DNA from 4 places in the Pseudomonas ogarae genome. Region 4 is predicted to be linked to each of the others. Evidence: predicted binding sites of a transcription regulator. Region 4 holds the regulator's gene; each other region holds the start of a gene.

Region 1 (7,551 bases), 2.0 Mb from region 4:
CCGAGGCTACCGGCCTTGTTGTGCAGCACGGTGAGTGTGTCGCCCTTGGCGTCAGCGTATGGCACGACGTTGTAGACGGTTTCATCGTAATCCTTGGTCGGGCCCCGGTAGGTTTGCCAATCAGGCAAGTCGCCCTTGGCCTTGTCGTTGAACGGCGAAACCTGCTTGACCGGTGCCGCGAAACGAGCGCCCTGCTCCAGGAACGGCGTACTGAAGTTGCTGTGGTAGAGCGCTTGGTATTCCTTCGGATAATCGCCGTTGTTGGTCAGCGTATCGCTGAGCGCGAACGTCACGCTGCCGGGTTCGGTGACCAGTTCGGTCTGCACCGAGAAATCGACCTTCTTGAACGCCTGCTCCTTCAACTCGCCCCGCAGGGTGATGGCGTAGGGCGGCTTTTCGTCGATATGCAAGGTGACTTTGTTGGCCGGAATATTGGCGGCGCGACCATGCAGGGTCAGCAGCTCACCGTTGTCCATGCCGGGATGGCCGACCCACTCGTAGCCGCAACGGGTGACCAGCTCATTGAAACCTTCGAGCCAGCCCAACCCGCCTCGGCCGTTGAGTTCGATGAACGCCGGATTGACCACTTCCTTGACGGGCGAATCCCAACCCATGCGCACATTCCCGACCGAAGCCTGCAGCACGTTCATGCCACGGGTCGGGACGACCGAAAGTTTCAGGGTGCCATTGTCGATGTCGACGATGCTGACGCCTTCCTGCCGGCCGCCGTGCAGGGTGCGCATCGTCACGGAAAAGGGCTTGTCGGTTTTCACGCCCAGTTGCTGGCTGGTGATTTGCCAGGGTTGGGCGGCTTTATCCGTATCCAGCAGGACGTAATCCCAAGCCATCGCCTGGGAGGCAGCGCCCAAGGCGCCAAGGGTAACGAGGAGTTTGAGCGGAGTCATGGTCACGACCTTTTATTGGAGTTGTGCGGTTTTTATAGACTTGAAGAAACGTTTCAGCAAGCTTAAAAACAGCAATATTCCTAAAAAAGAGGTAACACCAGAGTGGCAGCTTTTGTGGGAGCGAGCTTGCTCGCGATAGCGGTGGGTCAGATTGAGATGATGTTGCCTGGGCGGCCGCCATCGCGAGCAAGCTCGCTCCCACACTGATTCCCGCTGGGCGTCAGAAGTGTGTTCCCCACAATTCCCTTGTGGGAGCGAGCTTGCTCGTGACGGGACGTTTCAGCGGAACCGATCAACCTCTTGGCGCAGGTCCTGGGCCAGTTTTTCCAGTTCCTTGGCGGTGAGTGCCAGGTTCGAGACCACTTGGCGCTGTTCGCTGTTGGCCATGGCGATGCTTTGCAGGTTGCTGCTGAGCAGGGTCGCGGTGCTGCTTTGTTCCTGGGTGGCGGTGGTGATCGCCGCAAATTGCTGGCCGGCCGAGCGGCTTTGCTCATCGATGCGGGCCAGGGCCGTGGCCACGTTGGCGTTGCGCGACAGGCCTTCCTGCATCAACAGGTTGCCCTGCTCCATCGTGCTGATGGCATTGCCGGTTTCCTGCTGGATGCTGTTGATCATGCTGGAAATTTCGTCAGTGGCCTGGCGAGTGCGGGAAGCCAGGCTGCGGACTTCATCGGCCACCACGGCGAAACCACGGCCCTGCTCGCCTGCGCGGGCAGCTTCGATGGCGGCGTTCAAGGCCAGCAGGTTGGTCTGCTCGGCGATCGAGGTGATCACACCCACGATGCCGCCGATTTCCTGGGAACGCTGGCCCAAGGTGTTGATGACCGTGGCCGTGCTGTTCAGCGCACCGGCAATTTGCTCCAGGGACGACGACGCTTCGTCCATCGAGGTACGGCCAATGCGGGTCTGCTGGGCGTTTTCCTGGGCCAGGCGCTCGGTGTTGCCCATGTTGTCGGCAATGTTCAATGAGGTCGCACTGAACTCTTCCACCGCGCCAGCCATGCTGGTGATTTCGCCGGATTGCTGCTCCATGCCTTCATACGCTCCGCTGGACAACCCGGACAGCGCCTGGGCGCGGCTGTTGACCTCCTGGGAGGCCTTGCGGATGTGCTCGACCATGGTCGACAAGGCTTGGCTCATCTGGTTGAAGGCACGGGCCAACTGACCGATTTCATCATGGCTCGACACGTTCAGGCGCACGCTCAGGTCGCCGGCGCCCAAGGCTTCGGCCTGGCGTACCAGATCGCCGAGCGGTGCCAGTTTGCTGCGCAACAACCACATTGCCGAGCCGACCGCCAACAACATCGCCAGCAGGCTGCCAATGGCCAATTGCGTACCGACGCTCCAGGTCACGGCGCGAATCTCGGTTTTCGGCATGCTCGCCACCACCGCCCACGGCCCGCCCTCGAACGGTACGGCGACGCTGTAGAACGCTTCCGCGGTGTCGTCCCAGAACGCACCCTTGCCCGGTTTTTTGATCAAGCCTGTGATGGCCGCAGTAGCGTTGTCCAGCGCCTGTACGCCCGCCGGCGGCACCAGCCATTTGTTTTGCTCATCCAACAATGCCAGCGAACCGGTCTGGCCGATGCGGAAACGCTTGAGGTTCTCGAACTGCGCGTTCTGCGCATCGGTGTAGTCGAAGCCTACATACAACACGGCAATGATCTTGCCGCCGCTGTCGCGTACAGGCGTGTACTGCGACATGTAGAAGCGTCCGAAAAGCAAGGCTCGACCGATGTAGCTCTGCCCGCTGATCACCGGACCATAGGCTGGACCGGCGCGGTCGAGCACGGTACCAATGGCCCGCGTGCCGTCCTGTTTACTGACGGAGGTACTGACGCGGATGAAATCGTCGCCGCTGCGCACGAATACCGTGGCAACCCCGGCAGTCATCGCCTTGAAGTCATCCACTTCCTTGAAGTTGTTATTCAACACTTCGCTGCCCAGGTTCAAACCTGGGGTCTGCACGCCCGCCACCGTCACCGGCTGGTCCGGATGCACGGTCAGGCCCGCGCTGAAGCGCTTTTCGAACAGACCGGCCAACCGCTGCGTACTCTCACGCAACGTGCTGTGGAACGTATTGAGCTGATCGGCCATCAGACGCGCTTCGCTGGCCAAGTGTTCTTCACGGGTGGCGAGGTTGGCAGCGTCCAGCGAACGCAGGGCGAAGACGGTACTGCCGGAGATCACGATCGCCAATATCACAGCGAGGGCAAGGCCTAGCTGTGAGGCGATCCGGGCACGGGGTTGAGACATGACGGCTCCTGGCCGAGAGACCGGATCATCCTGATCACGCTCGCACGCTCGGCATTTTTCGAGTGAGGTGTAAGTTGGCCCTTTCTGCACGAAGGTTCCATCCTCACAAATTCGGCGGCAAAGCCAAATACTTGAGCGGTTCGCAAGGATTAATGCCAAGTGGCTAGCACACCAACTGCAACGTTTCAGCCCAAACGCTGCACGTCGGGTAATTGCATGGCCTTCACCTCAGCCTGGAGGAAGTCGCTGAGCCGGCGCAAACGTTCACCTCCCGGTCGGGTTCTCGGCCAGACCAGGTAATAGTGTTCACCGCTGGCGACAGCCGTCGGCCAGGGCAGGCTCAGGCGCCCCTGGGCGACGTCCTCGGCCACCATCAGCAGGTCGCCCATGGAAACCCCATAGCCGCGTGCCGCGGCGATCATGCCCAGCTCCAGGGTATCGAACACCTGCCCCCCCTTGAGCGAAACCTTGTCGGACAGGCCCATGCGTTGCAGCCAATTGCGCCAGTCCCGGCGATCCGGCGTGGGGTGCAGCAATTCAGCGCTGGCCAACCGCGCCACATCCCAGGGCTGGTCGTTCAGCAGGTTCGGCGCGCCCACCGGGATCAGTTCCTCGGGAAACAGCAAACTGGCCTCCCAGTCCGCGGAAAAATGCCCGTTGCTCAGTAATACGGCGCAATCGAAGGGCTCGACGTTGAAGTCCACCGAGTCGATGTCCATCCAGGCACTGGTCAGCTGCACCTCGTTGCCGGGCTGCAAATGCCGGAAGCGACTCAGGCGCGCCAACAACCAGCGCATGGTCAGCGTGGAAGGCGCTTTCATGCGCAGGATGCCATCCTCGCCATGCAAGGTATGGCAGGCGCGCTCCAGCGCCATGAAGCCCTCACGTACGCCCGGCAACAACAACCGCGCCGCCTCGGTCAATTGCAGGTTACGGCCACTGCGCTGGAACAGCCGGCAGGCAAAGTGATCTTCCAGCGTGCGAATGTGCCGACTGACCGCGCTCTGGGTGATCGACAGCTCTTCAGCGGCCCGGGTGAACGAACTGTAGCGCGCCGCGGCTTCGAATGCCCGCAGCGCATAAAGAGGAGGAAGACGACGAGACATCGCAGAAGCTCCATGGCGTTGTTCGCAAACCCTACCAGAAACCCATCCAGCATGAGTTTTAATCATGCCAGCGATCTTTTTTATCCCTTTGTGCAATCCGCCGAGAGCGCCGAGAATCGTTGCTTTACTGCCTTGTTTGAACATGGAGCGTGATGATCATGCGGCATCCAGTGCGTACCGAACTCTGGGCCATCCTGCGGCTGGCGGGGCCGTTGATTGCCTCGCAGTTGGCGCACATGCTGATGGTGCTCACCGACACCGTGATGATGGCCCGCCTGAGCCCCGAAGCCCTGGCCGGCGGCGGGCTCGGGGCGGCCACTTATTCGTTCGTGTCGATCTTCTGCATCGGCGTGATCGCCGCGGTGGGCACCCTGGTCGCGATCCGCCAGGGCGCAGGCGATGTCGAAGGCGCCACCCGGTTGACCCAGGCCGGGTTATGGCTGGCCTGGCTGATGGCTTTGATGGCCGGGTTGCTGTTGTGGAACCTCAAGCCCGTACTGCTGATGTTCGGCCAGACCGAAACCAACGTGCTGTCCGCCGGACAGTTCCTGCTGGCGCTGCCGTTCGCCCTGCCCGGCTACTTGAGCTTCATGGCCCTGCGCGGCTTCACCAGTGCCATCGGCCGGGCCACACCGGTCATGGTGATCAGCCTCGGCGGCACGGTGGCCAACTTCCTGCTCAACTACGCGCTCATCACCGGCATGTTCGGCCTGCCGAAACTCGGCTTGATGGGGATCGGCCTGGTCACGGCCATCGTCGCCAACTGCATGGCCCTGGCGCTGGCCTGGCACATCCATCGGCACCCGGCCTACCGTGCCTATCCGCTGCTCGAAGGCCTGTCGCGGCCCAATCGCCAATACCTCAAGGAACTGTGGCGCCTGGGCCTGCCGATTGGCGGCACTTACGCGGTGGAGGTCGGGTTGTTTGCGTTCGCTGCGCTGTGCATGGGCACCATGGGCAGCACGCCGTTGGCAGCCCACCAGATCGCGCTGCAGATCGTCTCGGTGGCGTTCATGGTGCCGGCCGGGATGTCCTACGCCATCACCATGCGCATCGGCCAGCACTATGGCGCCGGGCAGTTGCTGATGGCGCGCCTGGCCGGTCGGGTCGGGATTGGCTTTGGCGCGGCCGCCATGCTGGCGTTCGCCATGGTGTTCTGGCTGCTGCCCCATCAATTGATCGGTTTGTTCCTGGACCACGACGACCCGGCGTTTCGCGATGTGATCAACCTGGCCGTGAGCCTGCTGGCGGTCGCGGCGTGGTTCGAGCTGTTCGACGGCACGCAAACCATCGCCATGGGCTGCATTCGCGGGCTCAAGGACGCCAAGACCACCTTCCTGGTGGGGCTGGGTTGCTATTGGCTGATCGGTGCGCCAGCGGCGTGGTGGATGGCGTTCCACCTGAACTGGGGGCCGACCGGCGTCTGGTGGGGCCTGGCCCTGGGGCTGGCCTGCGCGGCCGTGAGCCTGACAGCGGCGTTTGAATGGAAGATGAAGCGGATGATTCGCAGTGAGCCCGGACGGCAGCGTTTCGAGGCCATCCAGGTCGATTGAGATATGCCCCTGTGGGAGCAAGCCCGCTCCCACAGGGTTTTGCGTCAGCTGATTTCCAGCATCGACTGCTGATCACCCTCGAAGGTCAAGTACTCCACCAACTCCGGCAACGGCAACGGCTTGCTGATCAGGAAACCCTGCACCTGGTCGCAACCGAAGCCGCGAAGCAGGTCCAGTTGTTCCTGGGTTTCCACACCTTCGGCCACCACTTCCAGGTTGAGGTTGTGCGCCAGGTTGATCATGGCGTGTACCAGCTTGCGGTTCTCTTCGCGCTGCTCCATGCCGCCGACGAAGCTCTTGTCGATCTTGAGCAGGGCGATGGGCAGGCTGTTGAGGTGCACGAACGAGGAGAACCCGGTGCCGAAGTCGTCCAGGGAGAAGCGCACTCCCAGGCGGCCCAGGGCATCCATGGTCTGCTTGACCAGCTCGCTGCGGCGCATGACGGCGGTTTCGGTGAGTTCGAACTCCAGCCATTGCGCCTCGACACCCCGCTCGGCAATCAACCGGCTCAGGGTCGGCAGCAACTGGCTGTCCTGGAACTGCCGGAACGACAGGTTGACCGCCATGTGCAACGGTGCCAGCCCCCGCTCGCGCAGGGCCTGCATGTCCCGCAGCGCCCGGGAAATCACCCAGTAGCCCAACGGCACGATCAGGCCGCTCTGTTCCGCCAGCGGCACGAACTCACTGGGTGGCAGCAAGCCACGTTCGCCGTGACGCCAGCGCACCAGGGCTTCGAGACCGACAATGTGGCCGCCATCGAGGTTCAGCCGTGGCTGGTAATGCAGTTCCAACTCGTCACGGCGCAGTGCCCGGCGCAGCTCGCTTTCCAGGTCGGCGAGGCTGCGGGCATTGCGATTGATGCGCTCGTTGAAGATATGAAAGGTGCAGCCCTGGGTGCTCTTGGCCTGCTGCATGGCGATGTGGGCGTGCCACATCAGCGGATCGGCGCCGGCCTGGGCGCGGGCGTGGGCAACGCCCAGGCTGCAGCCGATCAGCAGGCTTTCACCGTCCACCCAGTAGGGCTCGGCCAAAGCTTCGGTAATACGCTCGGCCATCCACTCGGCCCGCTGTGGCGCGCGGCGGGTGTCGATCAACAGGGCGAATTCATCACTGCCCAATCGCGCCAATTGATCGCCGGCCTCGAGCGAGCTCTTGAGCCGCGACACCACTTGCAGGATCAAGCGGTCACCGGCCTGGTGGCCGAGGGCGTCGTTGGCGTGACGAAAGTTGTCCAGGTCCAGGTGACCGAGCGCCAGGCCACGGCCGTCGTTTTCCGCCAGGCGCGCCGCCAGCAGCGTCTGGAAACCCTGGCGATTGGCAATGCCCGTCAACGGGTCCTGTTCGGCAAGGCGCTGCAAGGTGTTTTCCAGCACGCCGCGCTCGCGCACATGGCGCAGGCAACGACGCAGGGTCGCGCTGTCGAGGACATCACGCACCAACCAGTCGCTGACGCCATCGGGGGCAATCGCTGGCTCGTGCTCGAGCAACAGGATCGTCGGCAGGCTGCAACGGCCCGGCGCCGGTTGCAGCGCCGCAATGGTCAGCAACACCGCGTTGCGATTATCTTCGAACAGGCTGCTGACAGACTCCCAGTTCGGGGCGCTGATCAACACGACCGAGGCCCCCAAGGGCGCCAGGCACTCGCGTAATATTGCTGACCACACAGGCTCTTGGGCCAATAACAGCAAACGCAAGGGTTCGACAGGCGTTGACAAGCTGACTCCCTAGACT
Region 2 (7,551 bases), 3.2 Mb from region 4:
GCCCATAAGTACTGGGGCGGTTTCGCCGGCTTCCTGTCGGGTTGGAACTGCTGGATTCTCTACATCCTGGTGGGCATGTCCGAGCTGACTGCAGTCGGCAAGTACATCCATTACTGGGCCCCGGACATTCCGACCTGGGTGTCGGCGGCAGCGTTTTTCATCCTGATCAACGTCATCAACCTGGCCAACGTCAAAGTCTTCGGCGAGGCCGAGTTCTGGTTCGCGATCATCAAGGTCGTGGCGATTGTCGGCATGATTGCCCTGGGTAGCTATTTGCTGGTCAGCGGCCATGGCGGGCCGCAGGCCTCGGTGACCAACCTGTGGTCCCACGGCGGTTTTTTCCCCAACGGCGTCAGCGGGCTGGTGATGGCCATGGCGATCATCATGTTCTCCTTCGGTGGCCTGGAAATGCTCGGTTTCACCGCAGCCGAGGCCGACAAACCGAAAACCGTGATCCCCAAGGCCATCAACCAGGTGATCTACCGGATCCTGATTTTCTACATCGGTGCGCTCGTGGTGCTGTTGTCCCTGACCCCTTGGGACAGTCTGCTGACCACACTCAACGCTTCCGGCGACGCCTACAGCGGCAGCCCGTTCGTGCAGGTGTTCTCGATGCTGGGTAGCAACACCGCAGCGCATATCCTCAACTTCGTGGTGCTGACCGCCGCGCTGTCGGTGTACAACAGCGGCACCTATTGCAACAGCCGCATGTTGCTGGGCATGGCCGAGCAGGGCGATGCGCCCAAGGCCTTGTCCAAGATCGACAAGCGCGGCGTGCCGGTGCGTTCGATCCTCGCGTCGGCGGCGGTCACGCTGGTGGCGGTGCTGTTGAACTACCTGGTCCCGCAGCATGCGTTGGAGTTGCTGATGTCGCTGGTGGTCGCGACCCTGGTGATCAACTGGGCGATGATCAGCTACTCGCACTTCAAGTTCCGCCAGCACATGAACCAGACCCGCCAGACGCCGCTGTTCAAGGCGCTGTGGTACCCGTACGGCAACTACATCTGCCTGGCGTTCGTGGTGTTCATCCTGGGCGTGATGCTGCTGATCCCCGGCATCCAGGTATCGGTCTATGCGATTCCGGTATGGGTGGTGTTCATGTGGGTGTGCTACGTGATCAAGAACAAGCGTAGTGCCCGGCATGAAGTGGCTGTGGCGGCTGCTGCCAAGTAGGTAATCCTGAGATATGACAAACCCGGCCAAGTGCCGGGTTTGTCGTTTCAGGCAAGACACAAATCCTGTGGAAGCAAGAACTCTGGGAACAAGGTCTGTGGGAGCAAGGCTTGCCCGCGATGCAGTCACCTCGGTGCAGCTGATGGACCGAGGCGATGCCATCGCGGGCAAGCCTTGCTCCACAGACCAATTCCACAGGTCAGGCTCTCGCAATCTTCATTCCGGCTGTTTCGGGTATCCTGTGGGTCCTGATACCGGACACTTTCCATGCTGGTCATTTCCAACACCGTGCACATCCCGGACGCCGAGATCGAGCTGACGGCCATCCGCGCCCAGGGGGCAGGGGGGCAGAACGTCAACAAGGTCTCCAGCGCCGTGCATTTGCGCTTCGACATTCCGGCCTCGTCGCTGCCCGAGTTCTACAAGGAGCGGCTGCTGGCCCTGCGCGACAGTCGCATTACCAGCGACGGTGTATTGATCATCAAGGCCCAGCAATACCGCACGCAGGAACAGAACCGCGCCGATGCCCTGGAGCGCCTGACCGAACTGATCCTCAGCGCCACCAAGGTCGAAAAGAAGCGCCGTCCGACCAAGCCGACCCTGGGTTCGAAAAAGCGTCGCCTGGAATCCAAGACCAAGCGCGGCTCGATCAAGGCCGGGCGCGGCAAGGTGGACTTCTAGCTTTTCTCCCGTTCCTGGCGATGCCTTGGCGCCTGTCGGTACAGGTAGACGCTCAATGCCAAGCCGCCCAGGGCCGCCAGTGCGGCGAACAGAAAGATCGAGGCAAAGCCGAAGCCGGCGGCAATTGCACCGGCCAGCGGTCCGGTGATCCCCAGCGACAAATCAATGAACAGTGAATAAGCGCCCACCGCCGCCCCGCGGCTGGAGGCCGGCACCAGGTTGACCGCTTCCACGCCCAGCGCCGGAAACACCAGGGAAAAGCCGAAACCGCTCAACGCCGCGCCCGCCAGGGCCCAGTGGGCATCCGGTGCGAGCCACAACAGCAACAGGCCGAGGGTTTCCACCGACAGGCAGGCAATCGCCACGCGAAAGCCGCCCAGACGGTTGATCAGGTTGCCGAACAGCAGGCGCGCGCCGATGAAGCTGGCGCCGAACAGGCTCAGGCACAGCACGGCGTTGTCCCAGTGCTGGGTGGCGTAGTACAGGGTGATGAAGGTCGCGATGGTGCCAAACCCGATGGAACCCAGGGCCAGGCCGCAGCCGTGTGGCAGCACACGTCCCAGCACGTGCATGAACGGCAGGCGTTCGCCAGTGACGATGGGCGCGGCGGTTTTGCGCCAGGCCAATGCCAATCCCAGCAAACCGAGCAAGATAATGCTCACGCCCATGCTCCACAGTCCCAGCGCATTGACCAGCCACACCCCCAGCGGTGCACCGATCGCCAGCGCGCCGTAACTGGCGATACCGTTCCAGGAGATCACCTTGGCGGTATTCGCCGCACCGACCCGGCCGATGCCCCAGCCAATCGAACCGGAGCCCACCAGGCTTTCCGCGCTGCCGAGCACCAGGCGACCGATCAGCAGGCTGATCAGGCTGAACGTGGGCAGGTGGGGCGTCCAGGCAGACACCAGCATGAACACACCGCTCAGCCCGCAGCCGGCGAGGCCGAACGTCACCGCGCGCTTGCTCCCCAGGTTATCGATGATTCGCCCGGCGTAAGGACGACTGAGCAGGGTGGCCAGGTATTGCACGCTGATCACCAACCCGGCGATTACCGCGCCGAAGCCCAGTTCGCCGTGGACGAACCCGGGCAGCACGGCAAGCGGAATGCCGATATTCAGGTAGCCGATGAATGTGAACAGGACGATGGAAACGACTTGCAGCGTGACCGCCAGGGGGCGCTGGGAATCTGACATGGGGAAGAGGTCCACGGAGCAGCTGGATAGATAGGCTGCTTATGATAACGGCGACCGTGGGCTCAGGGCGGGGAAAAGTAAAACTATTTGCCGAGTGGTGGCTCAGCTGTTGCTTTCACCACTGACCAGGCGTGTGGTGACCAGTGCGGCGATGGCGTTTTCTTCGCTGCCAAAGCGCGCCAGCAGGGCCGCTTGTTTCTCGGCAGGAAGACGGGTCCAGATATCGACCATTTTTTCGGCAGTGCCGATCAGCACGCTGGCTTGGGCTTCGCTGAATGGAGGGGTGTCATCGGTCATGGAGGGCTCGGGATTCAGGCAGTGTGGAAAGCGCATCTTAGCGCTTTCCACACGGTCTGGTGGTGCGGGTCAATCAGTCTTCGCTGTCGGCCTGGCGGCGTTCAGTGGCTTCTTTGGGCTCGGGTTGCTGGGCGTCTGCTTGCCCCCCGGCTTGTAGCGTGGTCGTCTGCTCAGTGTCGTGCAGGCTTGGGAAGGGGAGATTAGGGATCTCGTGCATATCGCGCTCCTCGCAAAGTCTGTGGATAGATCTGGTAGATCCGCGCTTTTACAAAGCCTGGGCAGGATACAGCAGGAGAAATGACAAAAAGACTTTTAAATCCCGTCGGGCCGACAAAAGGGATTGTCTAGACACGTCATGTTCAATAGTCACCTCGCTTGCGAAATGCCCAGCGGCCGGCAATCAGCGTGAAGGTTGCGACCAGCGCCACCAGGATCCAGAAGCCTTCGGGATCGCTGGCAAGCGGCACGCCACCGACGTTCATGCCAAAGAAACCGGCAATGATGTTGATGGGCAACGCCAATACCGTGACCACCGTCAGGGTGAACAGGGTGCGGTTGCTTTGTTCGTTGAGGTTGGCGGCGATTTCTTCCTGGAGCAGCTTGATCCGTTCACTCAACGCGGTGAGGTCGTTGATGATCAGGGCGAATTCCTCGGTGGATTTGCGCAGCTCCTTGACGTCTTCTTTCTGCAACCATTGCGGCGGGCGGTTGAGCAGACGTAGCAATGAGCCCGGCTCCAGGGCCAGCAAGCGCTGCAAGCGCACCAGCACCCGGCGGTTGCTGCCCAGCTCGGCGCGGTTGGTGGACAGGCGCGAGGACAGCAACTGATCTTCGACCTGGTCGACGCTCAGGCTGGTCTTGCGCACGATCTGGGTCAGCACTTCGCCCTGGTCGCGCAGCAAGTGCACGAGTAGTTCCACTGGCGAGCGAAAGCACTCGCCGGCCTTCACCGACGAGCGCAGCTTGTCGACCGAGTGCAGGGGTTGCAGCCGCGCGCTGACGATCAATCGACTGTGAACGCAAACCCACAGTGTGGAGACATCCGAGGACACCATGTTGCTGAGGTTGAACACGACATCGTTCACCACGGCCAGTAACGCCGAGTCGACATGCTCGATGCGGGTCGAGCGCGAGCCTTCGTGCAAGGCTTCGAAAAACTCCTGGGGCAGGGCCAGGTGACCTTTCATCCAGCGCTCGCACGCAGCGTGGGCCAGGTTCAAGTGCAGCCAGAGGAATTCATCCGAGTCTTGCGGGTGTTGCAGGCTCCGTAAGGCCTGGGCCGAATCGATCTCCTGCCCGCGTTCGCCGGGGCGGAAACGAAACCCGTAAAGCAGGCCGAACAGGTCCGGATCGCGGTGGCTTTGATCGATGCTGTGGTTCATGAAGTCTCGCTGGCGGGAAGTGCCTGTGGCGGCTACAGGTTCACTTGAACGCCATCTTCGCAAGCTTTCTTGATGGTTTTGTGACCGCTCTATTCGCGCCGTCAATCCGGGCGCTACCGGCAGTCGCCAAGGTTCAAGAATGCCCCTGGCAGGCCGATGGTATGTGCATATCCCCCCCGTATTGGGGTTGCGACGCGGTGTGTTGCGGACATGGAGGTCGGGACGTCGTTCCTGTTCTCCTTGCTTAGAGATTGCTCCCCATGATTCTACAAAAATCCCTTCGAGCCCAGATTCTCGCCCTGTTGAGCGGCAGCCTGCTGGCGATGTTGCTGATCGCCCTGGCGTCCTTTCATTTCCTTTCCAATGGTGTCCAGAACTATCGCAACCTGATCGATGGACCGTTGCGTGCCTCGCAATTGATCGACGAGGCCAACCTGCAGTTCAAGGTGCAGGTGCAGGAATGGAAAAACGTCCTGCTGCGCGGCAAGCAGCCGGCGGACCTGGAGAAATACTGGAAACAGTTCGAGGAACGTCAGCGTGATGTCCAAGGCATCCTTGGCCAATTGAGCGGGCGTGAAGGTGTGCCGGCGCCGATCAAGACGCGTATCGAGGCCCTGCGCGATGAACATCGTCAGTTGGGCGTCGCCTACCAAAAGGGCCGTGACGCATTTGTCGCCTCCGGTGGCGATGCGGCGGCGGGCGATGCGGCGGTCAAGGGCGTGGACCGTGCGGCCAGTGAGCAAATGAGCGCGCTGGTGGTGGAGCTGCGCAAGCTGGGCACCGAGCAATCGACGCTGATCAGTGCCGGTGCCGATCGCACGATTATGCTGGGCACCGTGATCATGCTGGTGTCGGGCGTGCTGATCGGGTTGTTCAGCCTGTGGCTGGTCAATCGCAACCTGGTTCAGCCGATCCGTAACCTGATCGACTACGTGACCCGACTCAGTCAGGGGCGTTTCGCCGAGCGTGTGACGAGCAGCCGTCAGGACGAGCTGGGCAATCTGGCAGTCGCGGCCAACACATTACGTGATTTCCTTGCCGAAACCTTTACTCGCCTGCAACGCAGTGCCACGGAACTGGACAGTGCCAGCGGTGAACTCAACGCCATCGCCAGCCTGATGAGCCAGGGCACCAGCGAGCAATTCGAACGCACCGATCAGGTGGCGACGGCGATGAACGAAATGTCCGCCACGGCCCAGGAAGTGGCCCGTCATGCCGCCGACGCGGCGCAGGCGGCCGATGACGCCGATCAATCGGCGCAACAGGGCGGGAAGGTCATGCAGGGGACCATCCACACCATCACCCGGATGCGCGGCGAGATCGCCAACACGGCCACGGTCATCCGTCAGTTGGAAACCGACAGCGGGCGTATCGGCAAGGTGTTGGAGGTGATTCGCGGGATCGCCGAACAGACCAACCTGCTGGCCCTCAATGCTGCCATCGAAGCCGCGCGGGCTGGTGAGGCGGGGCGCGGTTTCGCGGTGGTCGCCGATGAGGTCCGCAGCCTGGCCCAACGCACGGCTTCGTCGATCATCGAGATCAACCAGATTATCCAGACTGTACAAACGGGTGCGGTGGACGCGGCGCACGCCATTGAGAGCGGGCAGTCGCGCAGTGAAGAGAGTGTGGAGCAAGTGACCCAGGCCGGTGTGATGCTCGAACGCATCACCCAGGCTGTCGAAGCGATTCGCGACATGAACCGCCAGATCGCCACTGCAGCCGAAGAGCAGACTTCCGTGGCCGAAGACATTTCCCGCAACCTGACGGAAATCACCTGCATTGCCAGCACTAACCTGGACAATGTGCAGCGCACCGAAGCGGCCAGTCGGGATTTGCACGGCTTGTCGGGACAGTTGAATGAAGTGACGGCGCGGTTGAGTGCCTGACGGTCGTTCGCGACAGGTATTGATAAACGCAAAAGAGCCGCGCAACCCTAAGGTTGCGCGGCTCTTTTTTTGCTGATGGATCAAGTGTCTTGCTTGTTGCTCAAGACTTTGCCGGTCGTGGCATCGAAATCAACATCAAACTCTTTGCCGTCGGCGGTTTTCAATTCGACTTCATATTCATAACCGTTGAAGTGGTTATCCAGGTCGGTGTCGGTGATGGTGGCGCCCGGGTGCAACTTCAGGGCTTCTTCGTTCATCGATTCAAGGGACTTGATCTTGCCTTCCTTGACCAGCTGAGGAATCTGATCGACGCGAACATCCGCCTGGGCCAGGCCAGCAGTCAGGGTCAGGGCAGTAGCGGTAAACAGGGCAGTCAACGTTTTCATGAGTTCTTTCCTTGGTGTTGTTAAGGGTGAGTCGTTTAAGTGGGCTCAGATTAACTGTGGCAACTTAATTCACCCTTAATTCGAAAAAACCTGAAGCAAGTTGCCTGGCAACCGTCTGCGACTCAGTAGCCGTTCTTTTCCAATAGTTGCACCACGCTGCCTGTCTCGGAACGCTGGAAGTACTTGAGCAACTCACTGGCACGGTTGGTGAAGATGCCATCGACGCCGGCCTCCATCACTTTCTTGAAGTCCACCGCTTCATCCACGGTGTAGACATGCACCAGCAGACCCTGGTCATGGGTGTACTGGTTCATCCATGGCTGCACCAGGTCCGAATAACTCTGGCTGCCGCCACGGGTCAACGCCGCCGAAGGACCGGTGCCGATGGCGCCGTGGGCCTTGGCATACTGGACCCACTGCTCGAATTCGGCCTTGTCCTTGGGTTCCTGCTTGGCGTAATAGGCGGCCTTGTCCGTTTCGCCGGACTCGGCAAACGTCACCTTGGACTTGGGCTCGATGTTGCCTTCGCCCACCCACAACAGCAGGATCT
Region 3 (7,551 bases), 2.8 Mb from region 4:
TAATCGACATTCGGGTGCTGCGGGTGCAGGCGAATGAAGCGCTCGGCGGCGGATTTGGCAGCTTCCGGCTCGGCGTTCTTATAGTTGGCGTAGATCAGCTCCAATTGGGCCTGATCGGCGTAGCGACCGAACGGATACCGCGACTCCAGCGCCTTCAGCTTGGCGGTGGCGCTGGTATAGCTGTTGTTATCCAGGTCGTTCTGCGCCTGTTGGTACAGTTCGACTTCGCTCAGGTTTTCGTCTACGACTTCCTTCGACGAGCAAGCAGCAGTCAATGCGAGGATGGCGATCAGCAGCAGGTGTTTCACTTGCATGGCGGCTTGCGTCCCTATGACGGCCGCTGTCTTGGGCGGGGCCGTCCTGTTATGATGAGCGCCCCGTTGAAAGCCTCGGGGCAAAAGACGCCGTATTTAACCACAAGCGCGCAGCCGAAACCAAAGGCTGTGCCGACGCCCAGTCCGAGCATGTCCGATAAAATAGAACTTCGCGCAGAGGTGCCGTCCGAATTGGGCGGCCAACGCCTCGATCAAGTCGCCGCACAACTCTTTGCCGAGCACTCTCGCTCGCGCCTTTCCGCCTGGATCAAGGACGGCCGCCTGACTGTGGATGGGGCGGTGATTCGTCCGCGCGACATCGTCCACGGCGGTGCCATTCTTGAACTGACTGCCGAACAGGAGGCCCAGGGAGAATGGGTCGCCCAGGACATCGCCCTGGACATCGTCTATGAAGACGATGACATCCTGGTGATCAACAAGCCTGCGGGCCTGGTGGTGCACCCGGCCGCTGGCCATGCTGATGGCACCTTGCTCAATGCCTTGCTGCACCACGTACCGGACATTATCAATGTGCCCCGTGCCGGCATCGTCCATCGCCTGGACAAGGACACCACCGGTCTGATGGTGGTGGCCAAGACCATCCAGGCGCAGACACAGCTGGTCACACAGCTGCAAAGCCGCAGCGTCAGCCGCATCTATGAATGCATCGTGATCGGGGTCGTCACCGCCGGTGGCAAGATCAATGCCCCCATCGGTCGTCACGGCCAGCAGCGCCAGCGCATGGCGGTGATGGAGGGCGGCAAGCAGGCGGTCAGCCATTACCGCGTGCTCGAGCGTTTCCGGTCCCACACCCATGTGCGGGTCAAGCTGGAAACCGGTCGGACCCACCAGATCCGTGTACACATGGCCCACATCAACTTCCCGTTGGTGGGCGACCCGGCCTACGGCGGTCGTTTCCGCATTCCGCCGGCTGCCAGCCAGACCATGGTCGAATCGCTGAAGAATTTCCCGCGCCAGGCGCTGCATGCACGTTTCCTGGAGCTGGATCATCCGACGACCGGCAAGCGCATGAGCTGGGAATCGCCGTTGCCGGATGACTTCGTCTGGTTGCTGACGTTGCTCAAGCAGGACCGCGAGGCGTTCATCGGATGAGTGGCTGGCTGACACCCGACTGGCCCGCGCCGGCCCGGGTCAAGGCCTGCGTCACGACCCGTGCGGGCGGCGTCAGCCTGGCGCCGTTCGACAGCCTCAACCTGGGCGATCATGTGGGCGACGATCCTGCGGCCGTCGCCGAAAACCGTCGTCGCCTCACCGATCAATTCGCCATCACCCCGGCCTGGCTACAGCAGGTCCACGGTATTGCCGTGGTCGAGGCTGATCCGGCCCAGGTGGCGACCGCCGATGCCAGTTGGACCGACACACCGGGCATCGCCTGCACGGCGATGACGGCGGACTGCCTGCCCGTACTGTTCTGCAATCGTGCCGGCACCCGCGTCGCGGCGGCCCATGCCGGTTGGCGCGGGCTGGCGAACGGCGTTCTGGAAGCCACCCTCGACAGCCTTGCCGTGCCCGCGGATGAAATCCTCGCCTGGCTTGGCCCGGCCATCGGCCCGCAAGCGTTTGAAGTCGGGCCGGAAGTGCGTGAAGCCTTCGTCGCGCAACTGCCCCAGGCGGCACAAGCCTTTGCCGCGAGCCCCAACGCCGGCAAGTTCCTGGCCGATATCTACGCGTTGGCACGGCTGCGCCTGGCCGCACGCGGTGTCATGGCCGTCTACGGTGGCGGTCTCTGCACCGTGACCGACCCTCGTTTCTTTTCCTACCGCCGCAACCCGCGCACCGGTCGCTTCGCTTCGCTGATCTGGATCGAACGCTAGACTTCTCTGATCTGTATCAAGGGCGCCCGGCTTGAATCTTCCAGAATCGACCACATCTATAACGGTATCTGGCAGGTTTCTTCATTCAGGATGTTTCCACGGTCCGGCCTGCTCATTAGGAAGGTGACCCATGCGTATTGATCGTTTAACCAGCAAATTACAGTTGGCCCTGTCCGATGCCCAGTCCCTGGCCGTCGGCCTGGACCACCCCGGTATTGAACCGGCGCATTTGATGCAGGCCATGCTCGAACAGCAGGGCGGCTCCATTAAGCCCCTGCTGATGCAGGTCGGCTTTGACGTCAACAGCCTGCGCAAAGAACTGGCCAAGGAGCTCGACCAGTTACCCAAGATCCAGAATCCCACCGGTGACGTGAACATGTCCCAGGACCTGGCGCGGCTGCTCAACCAGGCCGACCGTCTGGCTCAGCAGAAGGGCGACCAGTTCATTTCCAGCGAGCTGGTGCTGCTCGCCGCCATGGACGAGAACAGCAAGCTCGGCAAATTGTTGCTCGGCCAGGGCGTGAGCAAGAAAGCCCTGGAAAATGCCATCAACAACCTGCGTGGCGGCGAAGCGGTCAACGACGCCAACCACGAAGAGTCGCGCCAGGCGCTGGATAAATACACCGTCGACCTGACCAAGCGCGCCGAGGAAGGCAAGCTCGACCCGGTGATCGGTCGCGACGATGAAATCCGCCGCACGATCCAGGTGCTGCAACGCCGCACCAAGAACAACCCGGTATTGATCGGTGAACCTGGCGTGGGTAAAACCGCCATCGCCGAGGGCCTGGCCCAGCGCATCATCAACGGCGAAGTGCCGGACGGCCTCAGGGGTAAACGCCTGTTGTCCCTGGACATGGGCGCCTTGATCGCCGGTGCCAAATACCGTGGCGAGTTCGAAGAGCGGCTCAAGGCGTTGCTCAATGAGCTGTCCAAGCAGGAAGGGCAGATCATCCTGTTCATCGACGAACTGCATACCATGGTCGGTGCGGGCAAGGGCGAAGGCTCGATGGACGCCGGCAACATGCTCAAGCCTGCGTTGGCCCGTGGCGAGTTGCACTGCGTCGGCGCGACCACGCTCAACGAGTACCGCCAATATATAGAGAAGGATGCAGCCCTCGAGCGGCGCTTCCAGAAAGTGCTGGTGGAGGAGCCAAGCGAGGAAGACACCATCGCGATCCTGCGCGGCCTTAAAGAACGCTACGAAGTTCACCACAAGGTGGCGATCACCGATGGCGCGATTATCGCGGCGGCCAAGCTCAGCCACCGCTACATCACCGACCGCCAGTTGCCGGACAAGGCCATCGACCTGATCGACGAGGCGGCCAGCCGCATTCGCATGGAGATCGACTCCAAGCCTGAAGTACTGGATCGCTTGGAGCGGCGCCTGATTCAACTCAAGGTCGAGTCCCAGGCCCTGAAGAAAGAAAGCGACGAAGCGGCGAAGAAGCGTCTGGAAAGGTTGCAGGAAGAAATCGTTCGTCACGAGCGTGAGTATTCCGACCTCGAGGAAATCTGGAACTCGGAGAAAGCCGAAGTCCAGGGTTCTGCGCAGATCCAGCAGAAGATCGAACAGTCCCGTCAGGAACTGGAAGCAGCCCGTCGTAAAGGCGACCTCAACCGCATGGCCGAGCTGCAGTACGGGGTGATCCCGGACCTGGAGCGCAGCCTGCAAATGGTCGACCAGCATGGCAAGAGCGAAAACCAGTTGCTGCGCAGCAAGGTCACGGAGGAAGAGATTGCCGAAGTGGTCTCCAAGTGGACTGGCATTCCGGTCTCGAAAATGCTCGAAGGCGAGCGCGACAAGCTGCTGAAGATGGAAAGTCTGCTGCACCAGCGTGTGATCGGTCAGGAAGAGGCAGTGGTGGCGGTGTCCAACGCCGTGCGTCGTTCCCGTGCCGGACTGTCGGACCCGAACCGGCCGAGCGGCTCGTTCATGTTCCTCGGCCCGACCGGTGTCGGTAAAACCGAGCTGTGCAAGGCGCTGGCCGAGTTCCTCTTCGACACCGAAGAGGCCATGGTGCGCATCGACATGTCCGAGTTCATGGAGAAACATTCCGTGGCACGGCTCATCGGTGCGCCACCAGGTTATGTCGGTTATGAAGAGGGCGGTTACCTCACCGAGGCCGTGCGTCGCAAGCCGTACTCGGTGATCCTGCTCGATGAAGTCGAGAAGGCGCACCCGGATGTGTTCAACATCCTGCTGCAAGTGCTGGAGGATGGTCGCCTGACGGATAGCCACGGGCGCACAGTGGACTTCCGCAACACGGTGATCGTGATGACCTCCAACCTGGGCTCGACGCAGATCCAGGAACTGGTGGGCGACCGCGAGGCGCAGCGCGCGGCGGTGATGGACGCGATCTCTACGCACTTCCGGCCGGAGTTCATCAACCGGGTCGACGAAGTGGTGATCTTCGAGCCGTTGGCCCGTGATCAGATTGCCGGCATTACCGAGATCCAGTTGGGTCGCCTGCGCAGTCGCCTCACCGAACGTGAGCTGAAACTGCAGTTGAGCGACGAGGCGTTGGATAAGCTGATTGCGGTGGGTTACGACCCGGTCTATGGCGCGCGGCCGCTGAAGCGGGCGATCCAGCGCTGGATCGAAAACCCGCTGGCGCAGTTGATCCTGTCGGGTCGGTTCATGCCGGGCGAAACCGTGACCGGTACGGTGGAGAACGACGAAATCGTCTTCAACTGAAAGGCCCGCACTGCCTGCAATTGAGATGGCCTCGCTTTGCGAGGCCATTTTTTTCATCAGGCCGTTGAACTCAAAGGAAAAGGCTTGTAAAGTGCGCCCCGCAGTCAGTCACCCCAAGGGTTACTTCTCGCTGAGAAGGAATCCAAAATAAGTTGCAAATCATTGTCTTGAAAGCAATTTAAGGGGTTGACAGAGGTTTTGAAGATTGTAGAATAGCGCGCCTCAGACACACGAACGCAGCGATGCGTAAGGGTAGAAGAGGTTGAAGCTAGCTTCAACGTTGTAGCTTCAAAATTGCAGTAACTTGAAATATCAGTTCCGTGATAGCTCAGTCGGTAGAGCAAATGACTGTTAATCATTGGGTCCCAGGTTCGAGTCCTGGTCACGGAGCCATTTCAATCGGGGTATAGCGCAGTCCGGTAGCGCGCCTGCTTTGGGAGCAGGATGTCAGGAGTTCGAATCCCCTTACCCCGACCATCTTTGGGTCGTTAGCTCAGTTGGTAGAGCAGTTGGCTTTTAACCAATTGGTCGTAGGTTCGAATCCCACACGACCCACCATTTTTGAAACCAGTTCGCTGGAATCGAATCTTAAGATCAGAGGCCAAAAGCCCTGATCGAGGAAGGCGACTTGTAAAGGTCGCCTTTTTTTTACCGGGGTATAGCGCAGTCCGGTAGCGCGCCTGCTTTGGGAGCAGGATGTCAGGAGTTCGAATCCCCTTACCCCGACCATATTAAAAATCCTCGTATCGAAAGATACGGGGATTTTTTTTGCCTGCGATAAAGTGGGTGGGACTTAAGACATCGTACAACCTGCCGATAACCCGCCGACAGGGGCCTGGCCCCACTTCAGGCCAACAATAAAAAAAGGCATTCCCTATGGTTCTTCGTCAGCTGAATATTGCCCCTCGTGCCGCGTTGGGTTTTGCCTTGATCGCCGTGCTGGTGGCGTTGCTCGGGGTGTTTGCGCTGGGACAGATGTCGAGTATTCGTGACAGTGAAGTCGCGGTGGAAACCCAATGGCTGCCGAGCATTCGCGGCGGTGATGAGATCCGCGAGTGGATGCTGCGGATCCGCACCATTTCCCTGCGCATGGCCCTGGACCAGGACCCGAAGAACATTGCGGTGTATCGCGGGCAGATGGACACGCGCGACAAGGAGTTGAGCGAAAAAATCGCGGCCTACGAAAAACTCGTCGTGACGCCTGAAGGCAAGGCCCTCTATGACCAGTTCAAGCAAACCTTCGCCGCTTACCGTACGGGTATCGCCCAATCCTTCACCCTGGCCGAACAAGGGCGTCGGGACGAATTGATCAAGCTGCTGCTGGTGGACATGAAGACCGTGGTGGACGGTTCCGGCAAACAGCTCAACGACTTGGCGGAGCTGTTTTCCAAGCAGGTGTCCATCGAGAGCCAGAAGTCCCAGGAGCACTACGCCAATTCCCGCATGATCGTCAGCCTGTTCGTTGTGCTCGCCGCGCTGGCCACGGTGGCCCTGGCCATGCTGCTCACGCGCAGTATCGTCAAGCCCTTGGGTGAGGCGCTCAATGCTGCGGAGAACGTCGCCCGGGGTGACCTGACCCGGCCCATCGAGACCCATGGCAACGACGAAGTGAGCCGCTTGCTCAAGGCGTTGGCGGCCATGCAGCAGAATCTGCGTGAGACGTTGCAGGGCATCAGCGGTTCGGCTGCGCAACTGGCCACCGCAGCCGATGAGCTGAACGCCGTTACGCTCGACAGCACCCACAGCCTGCAACAGCAGAACAACGAAATTGAACAGGCCGCCACGGCCGTCACCGAAATGACCACTGCCGTGGAGGAGGTTGCGCGCAATGCGGTCTCCACCTCCGATGCCACGCGTCAGTCCAGTGAGTCGGCGTCCCTTGGGCAGCAGCGGGTCAGCGATACGGTCGACGCCATCGGCGCCCTCGCCAGCGATGTGCAAGTGACCGGTGGCCTGGTGCAATCCCTGGCCAACCAATCGCAGGATATCGGCAAAGTGCTGGACGTGATCCGCGCCATCGCCGAGCAGACCAACCTGCTGGCCCTTAACGCGGCTATCGAAGCGGCCCGGGCGGGTGAGAGCGGACGTGGGTTTGCGGTGGTGGCCGATGAAGTGCGGGCGCTGGCTTATCGCACGCAGCAATCGACCCAGGAAATCGAGCAAATGGTCCAGGGCATGCGCAGCGGTGCCACCCAGGCACTCGACTCCATGCAGGCCAGCTCCAGTCGCGCCGCCAGTACCCTGGCCATGGCGGAGCGGGCAGGGGACGCGTTGCAGACCATCACGGCGTCGGTCAATGAAATCCACGAACGTAACCTGGTGATCGCCAGCGCCGCCGAAGAACAGGCACAAGTGGCCCGCGAGGTGGATCGCAATCTGGTGAACATTCGTGATCTGTCGGTGCGCTCGGCCTCCGGCGCGGACCAGACCAGCGCGTCCAGCCATGAGTTGTCGCAACTGGCGAATTCGTTGCGCACGATGGTGCAGCGGTTTCAGGTTTGATTGAGGATTAAGTACTGGCTGTACCGACCTCATCGCGAGCAAGCTCGCTCCCACAGGATGACCGCGATCAACTGTGGGAGCGAGCTTGCTCGCGATGACGGTGGATCATTCAATGTCAGTGCTGCTGACTCAGTGCAGCTTCAGCCGAGGCTCGGTCCCACGCCCGATCTTGCTGCCCAGCATCAGCATGGCCGTGCGGAACATG
Region 4 (7,551 bases):
TCGGCGACGCTGGCAAGGTCTACGCCTTGTTGACCATTGGTGACGGTTTGGTGGCGCAATTGCCATCACTGTTGTTATCCACAGCTGCCGCGATCATGGTGACCCGTGCTTCGGGCTCCGAAGACATGGGCAAGCAGATCGGCCGGCAAATGTTCGCCTCGCCCAAGGCCCTGGCGGTTGCTGCCGGCCTGATGGCTGTAATGGGCCTGGTGCCGGGAATGCCGCACTTTTCCTTCCTGAGCATGGCTGCTCTGGCTGCCGGCGGCGCCTACCTGTTCTGGAAAAAACAGAACGTGCAGAAAGTCCAGGCCCTGCAAGAGGTCAAGCGCCAGCAGGAACTGCTGCCGTCGCCGGCCCGCGCCATGGAAACCAAGGAGCTGGGCTGGGATGACGTGACGCCGATCGACATGATCGGCCTGGAAGTCGGCTATCGCCTGATTCCATTGGTCGACCGCAACCAGGGTGGTCAGTTGCTGGCGCGGATCAAGGGGGTGCGCAAGAAGCTCTCCCAGGACCTGGGCTTCCTGATGCCCACCGTGCATATTCGCGACAACCTAGACCTGGCGCCGAGCGCCTATCGCCTGACCTTGATGGGGGTGATTCTGGCCGAGGCCGAGATCTACCCCGACCGCGAATTGGCGATCAACCCCGGGCAGGTCTACGGCAGCCTCAACGGCATCACCGCCAAGGATCCGGCTTTCGGCCTGGAAGCGGTGTGGATCGAAATCAGCCAGCGGGCCCAGGCCCAGTCCCTCGGCTATACCGTGGTGGACGCCAGTACGGTGGTGGCGACCCACTTGAACCAGATCCTGTACAAGCACTCCAGCGAGCTGATTGGCCACGAAGAAGTCCAGCAACTCCTGCAAGTATTGGCAAAAGGCTCGCCCAAGCTGGCTGAAGAGCTGGTGCCGGGTGTGGTTTCGTTGTCGCAATTGCTCAAGGTGTTGCAGGCGCTATTGGCCGAGCAAGTGCCTGTGCGCGACATACGCAGTATTGCCGAGGCTATCGCCAACAACGCTTCCAAGAGTCAAGATACCGCCGCCCTGGTGGCTGCGGTTCGGGTCGGCGTGTCCCGCGCAATCGTCCAAAGCATTGTAGGCACTGAGTCTGAGCTGCCTGTGATCACCTTGGAGCCAAGGTTGGAACAGATATTGCTCAATAGTCTGCAGAAGGCAGGACAAGGCTCGGAAGAGGGTGTCCTGCTGGAGCCAAGCATGGCCGAGAAGCTGCAGCGTTCGCTGATCGAAGCAGCCCAGCGGCAAGAGATGCAAGGCCAGCCGGTGATCCTGCTGGTGGCCGGTCCGATTCGCGCGATGCTCTCGCGATTCGGGCGCCTCGCGGTCCCGGGGCTGCATGTGCTGGCGTACCAGGAAATACCGGACAACAAGCAAGTGACCATCGTTGCGACAGTAGGGCCCAACGGCTGAGGTAGTGGTTTATGCAAGTGAAGCGTTTTTTCGCCGCCGACATGCGTCAGGCCATGAAACTGGTTCGTGACGAGCTGGGCGCTGAAGCAGCCATCATTGGCAACCGTCGTATCGCCGGCGGTGTCGAGCTGACGGCTGCCCTGGATTACAAACTGTCTGCGTTGGCCCCGCGGGTTCCTAACATGGAACTCGAAGACGAGCTGCGCAAGACCCAATCTCGCATCGCCAGCGCCCAGGCCGAACTGAGCCTGCGCAGCAGCGAAGGCGAGGGCGCGGCGGGTACCAATCGTCAATTGTTCGCCGGTCAGCCGCTGACCGCCGGCCTGCCATTGACCGCTGCCGAACCGCTGATCGAGCAGGCCCAAGCCGAACCGCGTCGTCCTGAGCCGGCGCCAGCAGCGCCTGCCCGGGGTGTCGACCCGCGCGCCCTGGACTCGATGCGCTTTGAACTCAACAGCCTGCGCGAGCTGATGGAAGTCCAGCTCGGCTCCCTGGCCTGGAACCAACTGCAAGGCAGCCGTCCAGCCCAGGCCAACCTGTGGCGTCGCCTGCAACGCATCGGCCTGTCCGGCCCGTTGTCCCGGGACCTGCTGGCGCTGATCAATGGTATCGAAGAGCCTCGCCAGGCCTGGCGCATGTTGCTGGCGCACCTGGCGCGGATGATCGCCACGCCGGAAGTCGAGCCGCTGGAAGAGGGTGGGGTGATTGCCATGGTCGGTCCTGCCGGCATGGGCAAGACCACCACCCTGGCCAAGCTCGCCGCCCGTTATGTACTCAAGTACGGCGCCCAGAGCATTGCCTTGGTGAGCATGGACAGTTTCCGCATCGGTGCCCAGGAGCAACTCAAGACCCTCGGCCGGATTCTCAATGTGTCGGTGACCCATGTGGATCCGGGTCAATCCCTGGCCCAGGCACTGGAGCCGCTGCTGCGCAAACGCGTCGTGCTGATCGATACCGCGGGCCTGCAAGCCAGCGATCCAGCCCTGCGCATGCAGCTCGAGAGCCTGGCCGGGCGCGGTATCAAGTCAAAAAATTATCTCGTGTTGGCAACCACCAGCCAGAAACAGGTTCTAACCGCCGCATACCACAGCTACAAACGCTGCGGGCTGGCCGGCTGCATCCTGACTAAGCTGGACGAAACGGCAAGCCTGGGCGAGGTGTTGAGCCTGGCGATCGGTCATGAACTACCGGTGGCCTACCTGACCGACGGGCCGCGGATCCCGGATGATTTGCATCTGCCGCGCCGTCATCAACTGGTCAGTCGTGCCGTGAGTGTGCAAATGCAGGAAGAACCCAGCGAAGAAGCCATGGCTGATATGTTCGCTGATATCTACCACAGCCCGACCAAGCAGGTCGGCTGAGGTAATCATGAATATTTTTTGTACCTACATCGATGGTCTGCCATGCATTGTTCCGTATGCGAACGCGCAGCCAGTAATGTGGCCTCCGTCTAAGTAAGACAAGGTAAAGAACGAACATGGGCAGCATGCATCCCGTACAGGTGATCGCGGTGACCGGCGGCAAAGGTGGCGTCGGGAAGACTAACGTGTCAGTGAACTTGTCCCTGGCTCTGGCAGAGCTTGGCCGACGGGTCATGCTGCTGGACGCCGACCTGGGCCTGGCGAACGTCGACGTGTTGTTGGGGCTTACACCCAAACGCACCCTGGCGGACGTGATTGAAGGGCGCTGTGAACTGCGTGACGTGTTGTTGCAGGGGCCGGGCGGGATTCGCATCGTGCCGGCTGCCTCCGGCACCCAGAGCATGGTTCACCTGACCCCGGCCCAGCACGCGGGCCTGATCCAGGCGTTCAGCGACATCGGCGACAACCTTGATGTGCTGGTGATCGATACCGCGGCCGGTATTGGTGACTCGGTCGTCAGTTTCGTCCGCGCTGCCCAGGAAGTGCTGCTGGTGGTCTGCGACGAACCGACGTCCATCACCGACGCCTATGCCCTGATCAAACTGCTTAACCGCGACTATGGCATGAACCGCTTCCGCGTCCTGGCCAACATGGCCCAGAGCCCGCAGGAAGGACGCAACCTGTTCGCCAAGTTGACAAAGGTCACGGATCGCTTCCTGGACGTCGCCCTACAATACGTCGGCGCAGTGCCTTACGACGAAAGCGTTCGCAAGGCCGTCCAGAAGCAACGTGCCGTTTATGAAGCCTTTCCACGTTCCAAATGCGCGCTGGCGTTCAAGGCGATCGCCCAGAAGGTCGACACCTGGCCACTGCCGGCCAACCCCCGCGGGCATCTGGAATTTTTCGTCGAGCGTCTTGTGCAACAAACAGCAGGGCCCGTGCTATGACAGCCAGCGGTTACAACCATCTCTACAAAAAATCGGCACGGGACGCCCAGTACGAATTGATCGAGCGTTACGCACCGCTGGTCAAGCGTATCGCCTATCACTTGCTGGCGCGTTTGCCGGCCAGTGTCCAGGTCGAAGACTTGATCCAGGCGGGCATGATCGGCCTGCTCGAAGTGTCGAACAAATACGACGCGAGCAAGGGCGCCAGTTTCGAGACGTATGCCGGTATTCGCATTCGCGGGGCCATGCTCGATGAAGTCCGCAAGGGCGATTGGGCGCCGCGTTCGGTGCATCGCAATACCCGCATGGTCAGCGATGCAATTCGGGCAATTGAAGCTAAAACCGGGCGTGACGCTAAAGATCACGAGGTTGCGGCCGAACTCCAATTGAGTCTCGACGATTATTACGGGATTTTGAACGATACCTTGGGCAGCCGCCTGTTCAGTTTCGACGACCTGTTGCAGGACGGCGAACACGAAGGGCTGCATGAGGATAACGCGAGTGCTCACATGGAGCCGTCGCGTGACCTGGAAGATGAACGTTTCCAGAGTGCGCTGGCGGATGCGATTGCCAATTTGCCGGAGCGTGAGCGACTGGTCTTGGCGCTGTACTACGACGAAGAGCTGAACCTCAAGGAAATCGGTGAGGTCCTGGGGGTCAGCGAATCGCGGGTCAGCCAGTTACACAGCCAGTGCGCGGCCCGTTTGCGGGGGCGTTTGGGGGAGTGGCGAGCGCGTTGACAGGCAGTGTGGGGACGCTGCGAACGAGGCTGGCCTGGCAGGTACTGCGCCAGTCTCCATCCGTTGTGCTCCGGACCGTTGTCGAGTGTTGTGCCGGATTGATTGAAATGGCGCGTCCAGGTGCTGGGCGCGTTTAAGACTGCTTGGAGGTCGAATTGGACAAGAACATGAAAATCCTCATCGTTGATGACTTCTCAACGATGCGGCGGATCATAAAAAACCTGTTGCGTGACCTTGGGTTCACCAACACGGTCGAGGCGGATGATGGCATCACAGCCATTCCGGTCCTCAACAGCGGGAGCATCGACTTTCTGGTAACTGACTGGAACATGCCCGGCATGACCGGTATCGACTTGCTGCGCCATGTGCGCGCCGACGAAAAGCTCAAGCATCTTCCGGTGCTGATGGTCACTGCCGAAGCCAAGCGCGAGCAGATCATCGAAGCGGCCCAAGCCGGTGTAAACGGCTATGTGGTCAAACCCTTCACGGCCCAGGCGTTGAAAGAGAAGATCGAAAAAATCTTCGAACGCATCGGTTAACGGCGCCACGGGGGAGCTATGGACAACGAATCTTCAATGGGCGATTTCGAATCGACCCTGAAAAAACATGCCCGCGAACTGGTCGACAGCCTTGAAAAAGGTCGCTTTGGCGATGCGGTTCAAATGATCCATGAGCTCAACCAGACCCGTGACCGCGGTCTGTATCAGGAAGTGGGCAAGCTCACGCGTGAATTGCACAGCGCGATTGTCAATTTCCAGATCGACCCGCATATGCCGCAGGCCGAGGAAGTCTCGCAGATCACCGACGCCACCGAGCGTCTGGGTTATGTGGTCAAGCTGACCGAGGCCGCGGCCAACCGCACCATGGACCTGGTGGAAAGTGCAACGCCGCTGGTCAATGGCCTGAGCGAAGAAGCCCAGGCCTTGAGTACCGACTGGGGCCGGTTCATGCGTCGCGAAGTCGGCGCTGAAGAGTTTCGGGAGCTGGCCCGTCGCGTCGACGGTTTCCTGACGCGCAGCGGCACCGAGAACCGCGCCGTGGCAAGCAATCTCAACGACATTCTGCTGGCTCAGGACTATCAGGACCTGACCGGCCAAGTGATCAAGCGTGTGACCCAACTGGTCACCGAAGTGGAAAGCAACCTGCTCAAACTGGTGTTGATGGCCAGCCAGGTCGACCGCTTTGCAGGCATCGAACACGACCGTGAAGCGATGCTTGCTGAAAAAGATCCACAAAAACATCTCTCTCAGGGTGAAGGTCCGCAGATTCATGCCGATAAAAGAGAAGACGTTATGTCCGGTCAGGACGATGTGGACGATTTGCTGTCCAGCCTTGGATTCTGAGTTTTAGCCCTGTTTTAGGAGCAGCCATTAATGAGCTTCGGCGCCGATGAAGAGATCCTTCAGGATTTCCTGGTTGAGGCCGGCGAGATTCTAGAGCAACTGTCCGAACAGCTGGTCGAGCTGGAAAGCCGACCAGATGATGCGGATCTGCTCAATGCAATTTTTCGCGGTTTCCACACTGTAAAAGGAGGCGCCGGCTTCCTCCAGCTCAACGAGCTGGTGGAGTGCTGTCACATTGCCGAGAACGTGTTCGACATCCTGCGCAAGGGTGAGCGTCGCGTTGATTCGGAATTGATGGACGTGGTGCTTGAAGCGCTGGATGCGGTCAACAGTATGTTCAGCGAAGTGCGTGAGCGCTCGCCGATTACGGCTGCCACCCCCGAATTGCTCGCCGCGCTGTCGCGCCTGGCCGAGCCGCAATCGGCTGACGAAGCGGCTCCGGTTGCCGAGGCCGTGGTTGAAGAACCGGTCGCCGAGGAATCGGGCGACATCACCGATAACGAATTCGAACAACTGCTGGACTCCCTGAATGCCGTCAAGGCCCAGGCCGAGGCACCGGCTGCACCTTCTGCACCTGCAGCGCCGGCCGCCGATGGGGCTGGCAGCGATGAAATCACCGATGCCGAGTTCGAGTCACTGCTCGACCAGCTCCATGGCAAGGGCCAGTTCGCGCCTGATGCCGTGGTCCCGGCGGCGGCCCCCGCCGCGCCGAAAGCCGCGGGCGACAGCTCGGACATCACCGACGACGAATTCGAAGCGTTGCTCGATCAGTTGCATGGCAAGGGCACCTTTGCCGTTGACGCACTGGATTCGGCCATCGCTTCGGCGCCGACGCCGGCCAAGCCCGCCGCCGCTGCCGCGGGCAGCGACCTGATCAGCGACCACGAATTCGAATCCCTGCTCGATGAGCTGCATGGCAAAGGCAAGTTCAGCGAAGTCGGTACGGCTTCTGCTGCGCCTGCTGCCGCCACTGCGGCCGCGCCGGCGGCCAAGGTTGCGCCAAAACCCGCTGCCAAGGCACCGGAACCGAAGGCCGAGCCCGCCAAGCCTGCCGCTGCTGCCCCGGCGCCAGCCCGTGCTCCGGCGGCTGCGCCAGCGGACAAACCGGCCAGCGAAGCCGAGACCACCGTTCGGGTCGATACCGCACGCCTGGACGAGATCATGAACATGGTCGGCGAACTGGTGCTGGTGCGTAACCGTCTGGTGCGCCTGGGCCTCAATAGCCAGGACGAAGCCATGTCCAAGGCCGTGTCGAACCTCGACGTGGTCACGGCGGACCTGCAGACCGCGGTCATGAAGACCCGGATGCAGCCGATCAAGAAAGTCTTCGGGCGCTTCCCGCGCCTGGTTCGCGACCTGGCTCGCCAGCTCAAGAAAGAAATCAACCTGGAACTGGTGGGTGAAGAGACCGACCTCGACAAGAACCTTGTCGAGGCCCTGGCCGACCCGCTGGTCCACTTGGTGCGCAACGCGGTTGACCACGGCATCGAGTCGCCGGAAGAACGCGAAGCTTCAGGCAAGGTCCGTGGCGGCAAGGTGATCCTGGCCGCCGAGCAGGAGGGCGACCACATCCTGTTGTCGATCTCCGACGACGGCAAAGGCATGGACCCGAACGTGTTGCGTGCCATCGCGGTGAAACGCGGTGTGATGGACAAGGATGCCGCCGACCGCCTGAGCGACACCGAGTGCTACAACCTGATCTTCGCCCCGGGCTTCTCGACCAAGACCGAGAT

What was found. The regulator FliA, encoded in region 4, starts transcription of late flagellar genes. The targets are predictions, from matches to a motif close to CTAAAGTTTNNNNNNNNNNNGCCGNTAA.
Region 1: a site for FliA is predicted at 3,270-3,297, ahead of HU749_RS29110 (methyl-accepting chemotaxis protein). Genes of this name have one in related genera too.
Region 2: a site for FliA is predicted at 4,862-4,889, ahead of HU749_RS22940 (methyl-accepting chemotaxis protein). Genes of this name have one in related genera too.
Region 3: a site for FliA is predicted at 5,637-5,664, ahead of HU749_RS25475 (methyl-accepting chemotaxis protein). Genes of this name have one in related genera too.

The regions. Positions count from the first base shown of each region.
Region 1 covers NZ_CP077086.1:6,543,438-6,550,988, forward strand. Annotated here, with positions in the region: gene HU749_RS29105 (aldose 1-epimerase family protein) at 1-905, opposite strand, end outside; gene HU749_RS29110 (methyl-accepting chemotaxis protein) at 1,185-3,161, opposite strand; gene HU749_RS29115 (LysR substrate-binding domain-containing protein) at 3,347-4,267, opposite strand; gene HU749_RS29120 (NorM family multidrug efflux MATE transporter) at 4,426-5,820, shown strand; gene HU749_RS29125 (putative bifunctional diguanylate cyclase/phosphodiesterase) at 5,865-7,535, opposite strand.
Region 2 covers NZ_CP077086.1:5,221,439-5,228,989, reverse strand. Annotated here, with positions in the region: gene HU749_RS22970 (amino acid permease) at 1-1,173, shown strand, start outside; gene arfB (alternative ribosome rescue aminoacyl-tRNA hydrolase ArfB) at 1,441-1,854, shown strand; gene HU749_RS22960 (MFS transporter) at 1,851-3,050, opposite strand; gene HU749_RS22955 (hypothetical protein) at 3,153-3,383, opposite strand; gene HU749_RS22950 (hypothetical protein) at 3,421-3,564, opposite strand; gene HU749_RS22945 (transporter) at 3,707-4,729, opposite strand; gene HU749_RS22940 (methyl-accepting chemotaxis protein) at 4,990-6,615, shown strand; gene HU749_RS22935 (PepSY domain-containing protein) at 6,696-7,001, opposite strand; gene HU749_RS22930 (glycerophosphodiester phosphodiesterase) at 7,124-7,551, opposite strand, start outside.
Region 3 covers NZ_CP077086.1:5,768,634-5,776,184, reverse strand. Annotated here, with positions in the region: gene HU749_RS25515 (outer membrane protein assembly factor BamD) at 1-314, opposite strand, end outside; gene rluD (23S rRNA pseudouridine(1911/1915/1917) synthase RluD) at 465-1,427, shown strand; gene pgeF (peptidoglycan editing factor PgeF) at 1,424-2,149, shown strand; gene clpB (ATP-dependent chaperone ClpB) at 2,280-4,844, shown strand; tRNA gene HU749_RS25495 (tRNA-Asn) at 5,162-5,237, shown strand; tRNA gene HU749_RS25490 (tRNA-Pro) at 5,245-5,321, shown strand; tRNA gene HU749_RS25485 (tRNA-Lys) at 5,327-5,402, shown strand; tRNA gene HU749_RS25480 (tRNA-Pro) at 5,497-5,573, shown strand; gene HU749_RS25475 (methyl-accepting chemotaxis protein) at 5,721-7,346, shown strand; gene HU749_RS25470 (NAD(P)/FAD-dependent oxidoreductase) at 7,476-7,551, opposite strand, start outside.
Region 4 covers NZ_CP077086.1:2,030,541-2,038,091, forward strand. Annotated here, with positions in the region: gene flhA (flagellar biosynthesis protein FlhA) at 1-1,427, shown strand, start outside; gene flhF (flagellar biosynthesis GTPase FlhF) at 1,439-2,788, shown strand; gene fleN (flagellar synthesis regulator FleN) at 2,905-3,735, shown strand; gene fliA (RNA polymerase sigma factor FliA) at 3,732-4,475, shown strand; gene HU749_RS09090 (chemotaxis response regulator CheY) at 4,643-5,014, shown strand; gene HU749_RS09095 (protein phosphatase CheZ) at 5,033-5,818, shown strand; gene HU749_RS09100 (chemotaxis protein CheA) at 5,849-7,551, shown strand, end outside.